Regions from separate parts of the Janthinobacterium sp. 75 genome, predicted to be linked through region 2. Evidence: riboswitches for the same ligand, from Rfam matches in the RefSeq annotation. Region 2 holds a riboswitch; the other holds the start of a gene.
What was found. Region 2 has a riboswitch for thiamine pyrophosphate ahead of thiC (phosphomethylpyrimidine synthase ThiC). Riboswitches for the same ligand answer to the same signal wherever they lie in the genome.

Region 1 (3,411 bases), 2.6 Mb from region 2:
TTGCGGTCGGCCGTGCCGCCATGTTCCATGCCCTGTGAGTAGGCTGCATACACGGAGACATTGTCGAGCGGGGTGTAGACGAGCGATACGTTGGGCAGCAGGAAGTCATGCTTGGCGCGGATTTCCGTGGCTGCCTTCAGCACATACTGGTAGCCATCGACATTGATATGACGCAAGCCACCGTGCAGCTTCCAGTTGGGCGCCAGGCTGACGATATCCTGCACGAAGACGGAGTTTTCCGTATCCTTGCGTACCAGGCGCACAGGACCCGTGACGCCGGGCGACGTGCCGACGATTTGTGGCTGATAGATATTGCTCACGCCCACCCAGTCGTATACGTACAGGCCGGCGCGGTCCTTGCGGCGGAAGGTCGATACGCCGGCCGTGAATTCGTGGCGCAGGGCACCGGTGGCGAACTTGCCCTGAATCATGGCTTGCGCGCTCAGGGGCTTTTTCGTTTCGCCCAGGCTGCGGTAGTCATACACATCGAAGTCGCCATTGCCGCAGAAGCCAGGGTACAGGTCTTGCCCGCTGCAGCCATACGGGAAGGCCGTGTAGTCATCGCGCTTGAACGAGTGCTGGTTGGCCGACAAGGTGGCATGCCAGTCGTCGCTGAATGCGTATTGGAAGCGCAGCCCGATATTGCTGGTGACGGTTTCCACGGGGCGCGTCCACGGCTGGCGGTTGAGCATGGCGTCGGCGCTGATGCCGGTCGGCAAGGTGGTGTTGTTCAGCAGCTGGAAGCCGGGCGCCGTCGCCTGCGCCTTGTCCTGGTAGTCGGCATCGATTTGCAGCAGCGCTTGCGGCGAGATTTGCCAGTCAAAGGCGCCGGAAATGAACTTGCGGTTGCCATCCGCACCCTTGATGTAGGAGCGCAGGCGCTCGGCCGCCACGTTGACGCGGTAGCCGAAGCGCGTGTCTTCCAGTCGTCCGCCCAGGTCGACGGCACCGTACAGGGTGCCCCGTTCGCGCGTTTCCACGGTAACCGTGCGTAATGGCGCGGCGGTGGGGCGCTTGACGATGAAGTCGATCACCCCGCCCGGCGCGGCCACGCCGGCCTGCAAGCCGGCCAGGCCCTTCAGCACTTCGATGCGTTCCTTGTTTTCCAGCGGAATTTGCGTGTCGCCAGGAATCGCCACGCCATCCTTGCGGTAGCTGGAATTGTTGTCGAGCTTGAAGCCGCGGATGGAAAATTGCTCCGCATAGCCGACGGCGTTGTAGGCGTCGTTGATGCTGGTGTCGAGCTTGACGGCATCGCTGAGATTACGGATTTGCAAGTCCTGCATGTCTTTTTGCGAAATGACGGTGACGGACGCCGGCGTCTGCAGCAGGGGCGCGTCGGAAAAGCCGCCCACGGAGGCGCGCTTGGCGGCCGGCGCCTTGCTGGCCGTGACGACGACTTCGGCCATGCTTTGCGTGTCGGCCTGCACTTCGGCGGTGTCATTTGCGGCCAGGGCGGGCGCGGTAAACGCGTGCAGGATCGCCAGGGTCAGAACAGAAACGGATAAATTCGGTGTGGACATAGATTGCTCGTGGTTCAAGCCGTCTCTTGGAAAAAGTACGGCAGGCTGCTTGTTCGGCTGGCGCCAACGCAGGAGCTATCAAAGGAGGGAGGTACTTTGCGCTTTCCTTCGCTGGCATTATCCAGATCAGGTACGAAGGGTATCTCTCACCCGGATGACTGCTCCAGGACCCCTAGCGAACCGAGAGCTTAGCATGAAGCACGGCCAGCTGTCCCACTGGCTGACCGTTTTACAACACATGGGCTGAACGGGAAGCGCGGACGAACATTTCTGGAAAAATGTGTTTTTACTAATTGCGATGTGGAAACGGCGATGGCAGATTACATGCGCAGGATCAACTTGCGTCTGAATGAGAAGTACCATGTGTTCGTCGGGCCGCTGCTGCTGCTCGCCTTGCTGACCGCTGAACGCCCGCCCGTGTGCGGGGTGTTTGCCGGCCTGCTGTGTGCGCTCACCCTCAACAAGGGCATCGACATCCTGCGCAAACTGTAGGCCGGCCAGGCCTTTACAGACTCAATTCCAGCACCTTGCGACTGACGGAAGGCGTGATGTCGCGCTGTTCCCCCAGTGCCGTCATGCCGTGCGCTTCCAGGGCGGACACGACGGCGTCGACGCTGGCGTGGTTCAGGCCGTAGTCGGCCAGGCGCGTCTTGACACCCATGTGGCGGAAGAAAAATTCCGTGCGCGCAATGGCTGCCTCGATGCGGCCATCCTCGTCGCCACCATCGAGACCCCAGACGCGGGCCGCGTATTGCAGCAGCTTGGCGCGCTTGGCCTGCTTGCGCACGCGCAGCATGCTGGGCAGGATGATGGCCAGAGTTTGCGCATGGTCGAGCTCATACAGGGCCGTCAATTCGTGGCCGATGGCGTGCGTGGACCAGTCCTGCGGCACGCCCACGCCGATCAGGCCGTTCAAGGCCAGGGTGGCGCTCCACATCACGTTGGCGCGCACATCGTAGTCGTCCGGGTGCGACAGGGCTTTCGGGCCTTCCTCGATCAGGGTCAACAGGATGCCTTCGGCAAAGCGGTCCTGCACGGACGCGTTCACAGGGTAAGTCAGGTACTGTTCCATGACATGCGCAAACGCATCGACGACGCCATTGCCCACCTGGCGCAGCGGCAAGGTAAACGTCTTCGAGGGGTCCAGCACGGAAAATTTAGGATACACCTTGCGGCTCATGAACGAGCGCTTTTCCTGCGTGGCCTTGCGCGTGATCACGGCCGAGCCATTCATTTCGGAACCCGTGGCCGGCAAGGTCAAGACCGTGCCGAAGGGAAGGGCGGCCTCGACGACCTTGCCGCCTTTCGCCAGGATATCCCAGGCCTCGCCTTCATGCAGGGCGGCGGCGGCGATGAACTTCGTGCCATCGACCACGGAGCCGCCGCCGACGGCCAGCAGGAAATCGATGCGCTCGCTTTTTACCATGGCCACGGCCTGCATCAGGGTTTCATAGCTGGGATTGGGTTCGATGCCGGCAAATTCGAGCACTGTGTGGCCGGCCAGCGCCGCCCTGACTTCATCGTAGACGCCGTTCTGCTTGATGCTGCCGCCGCCGTAGGTCATCAGGACCCGTGCCTGTGGCGGGATCAGGCTGGCGATGGCGGCGATCTGGCCCTGGCCGAAGAGGATTTGCGTCGGATTGTAAAAGTCGAAATTGAACATGGGGCTCCTGCCGCTGAGGTTTAGGCTATTGCTGAATCATGATTATGGCCGAACGGGGGGAAACGTGTCGTGGACGCTTGAGCTTTTCGCTCGCGCGGTGGAGAATGCAGCCGATGTCACCACCACGCGAAAAGGAATGCGCATGACCACCGTCCCACTGGAAGAATCCGGCTTGCCGGCCACGGCACTCGACATGCACCGCGCCATCGGCGCCACCATCGCCGC
Region 2 (3,411 bases):
GCGGTACAGCTCGGCGCCGTTCTTGATGAATTCAATGGCCTTGATTTCCATGCCCTGCTTGAGCGCCTTGTCTTCCGCGATGCCCATGCCGGCCGCGTATTCACGCACTTCCTGCGTGATCTTCATCGAGCAGAAGTGGGGGCCGCACATGGAGCAGAAATGCGCCACCTTGGCCGAATCCTTGGGCAAGGTTTCATCGTGGAATTCGCGCGCCTTGTCCGGGTCCAGGCCGATGTTGAACTGGTCGTCCCAGCGGAATTCGAAGCGGGCTTTCGACAGGGCGTTGTCGCGGATTTGTGCGCCCGGATGGCCTTTTGCCAGGTCGGCCGCGTGCGCAGCGATCTTGTAGGTGATGATGCCGTCCTTGACGTCGGCCTTGTTGGGCAGGCCCAGGTGTTCCTTCGGCGTCACATAGCACAGCATGGCCGTGCCATACCAGCCGATCATGGCCGCGCCGATGCCCGACGTGATGTGGTCATAACCAGGCGCGATGTCGGTCGTCAACGGCCCCAGGGTGTAGAACGGCGCTTCGCCGCACTGCTCCAGCTGCAAGTCCATGTTTTCCTTGATCAATTGCATGGGCACGTGGCCCGGGCCTTCGATCATCACTTGCACGTCGTGCTTCCAGGCCACTTGGGTCAGTTCGCCCAGGGTTTTCAGTTCGCCCAGCTGCGCCTCATCGTTGGCGTCGTAGATGGAACCGGGGCGCAAGCCATCGCCCAGCGAGAACGACACGTCATACGCCTTCATGATTTCGCAGATGTCTTCGAAATGCGTGTACAGGAACGATTCCTGGTGGTGCGCCAGACACCATTTCGCCATGATGGAGCCGCCGCGCGAGACGATGCCCGTCAGGCGCTTGGCCGTCATCGGCACATAGCGCAGCAGCACGCCCGCGTGGATGGTGAAGTAGTCGACACCCTGCTCTGCCTGCTCGATCAGGGTGTCGCGGAAAATTTCCCACGTCAGATCTTCAGCCTTGCCATTGACCTTTTCCAGCGCCTGATAGATGGGCACGGTGCCGATGGGCACGGGGCTGTTGCGCACGATCCATTCGCGCGTTTCGTGGATGTGCTTGCCGGTAGACAGGTCCATCACGTTATCGCCGCCCCAGCGGATGGCCCAGGTCATTTTTTCCACCTCCTCGCCTATCGACGAGGTGACGGCCGAATTGCCGATATTGGCGTTGATTTTTACCAGGAAATTGCGGCCGATGATCATCGGTTCGACTTCCGGGTGATTGATGTTGGCGGGGATGATGGCGCGGCCGCGGGCGATTTCCTCGCGCACGAATTCCGGCGTGATTTCGGCCGGGATGCTGGCGCCGAACGACTGGCCTGGGTGCTGGCGGCCCATCAGCTCGGCCAGGCGTTCACCCATGGGGCCGGAGGCTTTCAGTTCCCGCAAATACTCCTGGCGGCGCATGTTTTCGCGGATGGCGACGAATTCCATTTCCGGCGTGATGATGCCGCGCCTCGCGTAATGCATTTGCGTGACGTTCTTGCCGGCAATGGCGCGGCGCGGCTTGCGGTGCAAATTAAAACGCAGCTCGGCCAGTTTCGGGTCGGCCAGGCGGGCGATGCCGTAATCGGAGGTGGGGCCGGGCAATTCTTCCGTGTCGGCACGTTCCATGATCCACGGCAGGCGCGGCGTATCGAGGCCCGAGCGGATGTCGATCTGCACGTCCGGGTCCGTGTAGGGGCCGGACGTGTCGTACACGTAGATCGGCGGATTCTTTTCGCCGCCGAACGACGCTTCCGTGTCGGATTGGCTGATTCTCCGCATGGGCACGCGGATGTCGGGGCGGCTGCCTTCCACATAGATCTTGCGCGAATTGGGCAGTGGCGCGATGGCGGCTTCGTCGACCGTGGCGGTGGCAGAGAGGAATTTCGGGTTGGCGTTCATTTTGGCTCCTTGGCTAGACTTGCAGCTAGACTATTTATAGCCTGGAGCCAGCTAAGGAGGTTCGGAATTGCGCACGCGGAAAGGCGGGGTGCGTTCATCCTAAAGCTTCCCTTCGCTGGCATTATCCAGATCAGGTTCGGAGGGTATTTCTCACCCGCGCTTGCACTGTGTTTCCACAGCGAAAGGCAGGACCCCTAGCGTTTGCCGCCTTGCGGCAGCGAGCCAATTATACGCGGTTCGCGCCGCGTGGCCAGATGATTTCTTGCTTTGTCGCCTATGTGCATCTGCTGCAATGCAGCAGATGCCGGCACGTCTATTTCTTCTTGCCCCAGCGCCAGGCGGTCGGTTCGCCCTTCCACTGGCACACAGCGATCAGCGCGGCAACGATGGCCACTTCATACACGATATAGCCTGCCAGCATGGTTTGCGGGGGAAACAGGAAGGCGCCGCAGGCGAACAGCGCCAACGCGGCCAGGAACACCAGCCAGCCCTGCCACGTGATGGGCAAGCCCCAGCCCCAGCCATAGGTCTTGGCGGGAAACCAGTAGGAGGGAGATTTGTCAGCCATGGTGCTTTCCTTGTGGATGTCGATAGCAGCAAGTATAAATCAGGCGCTGCGATGACGCTCCGTGACATCGAGGCCGATACCGCGGTAGCCGATGAAGCGGCTGCCATTGTCGAACATCGGTTCGCCGCTGACCTGCAGGTACTGCGTGCTGCCATCGAGGTTGGCGCGGCTGTAGATGAAGTCGAGAAACGGTTCGCGCGCAGCAATCTTGGCATCGAGCAAGGCGCGCTCGGCCGCGTTCCAGCGCTGCGGCTCTTCCTCGCTGCCGATGCCCAGCATTTCAGCCACGGGACCGGAAAAGCGCGTCAGATTGCCTTGCGCATCCTGTTCCCAGTACCAGTCGGACGACAGTTCCGTGAAGCGCTGGAAGCGCGCTTCGCTTTCGCGCAACTCCGCCGTGCGCTCTTCCACCATCAGTTCCAGCGACTTGTTGTATTCGGCCAGCTTCTGGTACAGCAAGCGCACTTCCAGCATATTGTGGATGCGCGTCTTCACTTCCACCAGGTCGAAGGGCTTGCTGACGAAATCCTTGGCGCCCGCCTGCAGCGCGCGCAGCTTGTGGCCTGGCTGGGCAGTGATCACCAGCACGGGCAGATAACTGCCGGCCTCGATGTCGCGCAAGCCTTCCATCACTTCGAAGCCATCCATTTCCGGCATCTGCAAGTCGAGCAGGATCAAGTCGTAGCGGTGCTGCTGATGCAGCGCGCGCACGGCTTGCGGGTCCATGGTGGAAGTGATGCGCGTATATCCGGCATTGCGCAGCACCTGTTCCAGCAGCATGACGTTAGCCTCCTGGTCATCGACGATGAGAATGCTGGCGTTCAGGATCTCGGTGGCTTGAAGCATGGCGGTGTTCCTAAAATGAAGTGCTGAATTAGCGTACTGTGTGAATGTCGTCGGCCAGGCCGTGCTCGGCCGCATGGTGCAGGGCCACGTCA

Region 1: another riboswitch for thiamine pyrophosphate. It lies ahead of C8C89_RS12810 (TonB-dependent siderophore receptor); the one in region 2 lies ahead of thiC (phosphomethylpyrimidine synthase ThiC).

What each region holds. Positions count from the first base shown of each region.
Region 1 is NZ_SORD01000001.1:2,818,408-2,821,818, forward strand. It holds gene C8C89_RS12810 (TonB-dependent siderophore receptor) at 1-1,523, opposite strand, end outside; TPP riboswitch at 1,610-1,707, opposite strand; gene C8C89_RS12815 (hypothetical protein) at 1,836-2,015, shown strand; gene C8C89_RS12820 (iron-containing alcohol dehydrogenase) at 2,029-3,186, opposite strand; gene C8C89_RS12825 (hypothetical protein) at 3,329-3,411, shown strand, end outside.
Region 2 is NZ_SORD01000001.1:168,419-171,829, forward strand. It holds gene thiC (phosphomethylpyrimidine synthase ThiC) at 1-1,905, opposite strand, end outside; TPP riboswitch at 1,996-2,111, opposite strand; gene C8C89_RS00840 (hypothetical protein) at 2,219-2,473, opposite strand; gene C8C89_RS00845 (response regulator) at 2,513-3,319, opposite strand; gene C8C89_RS00850 (PAS domain-containing hybrid sensor histidine kinase/response regulator) at 3,348-3,411, opposite strand, start outside.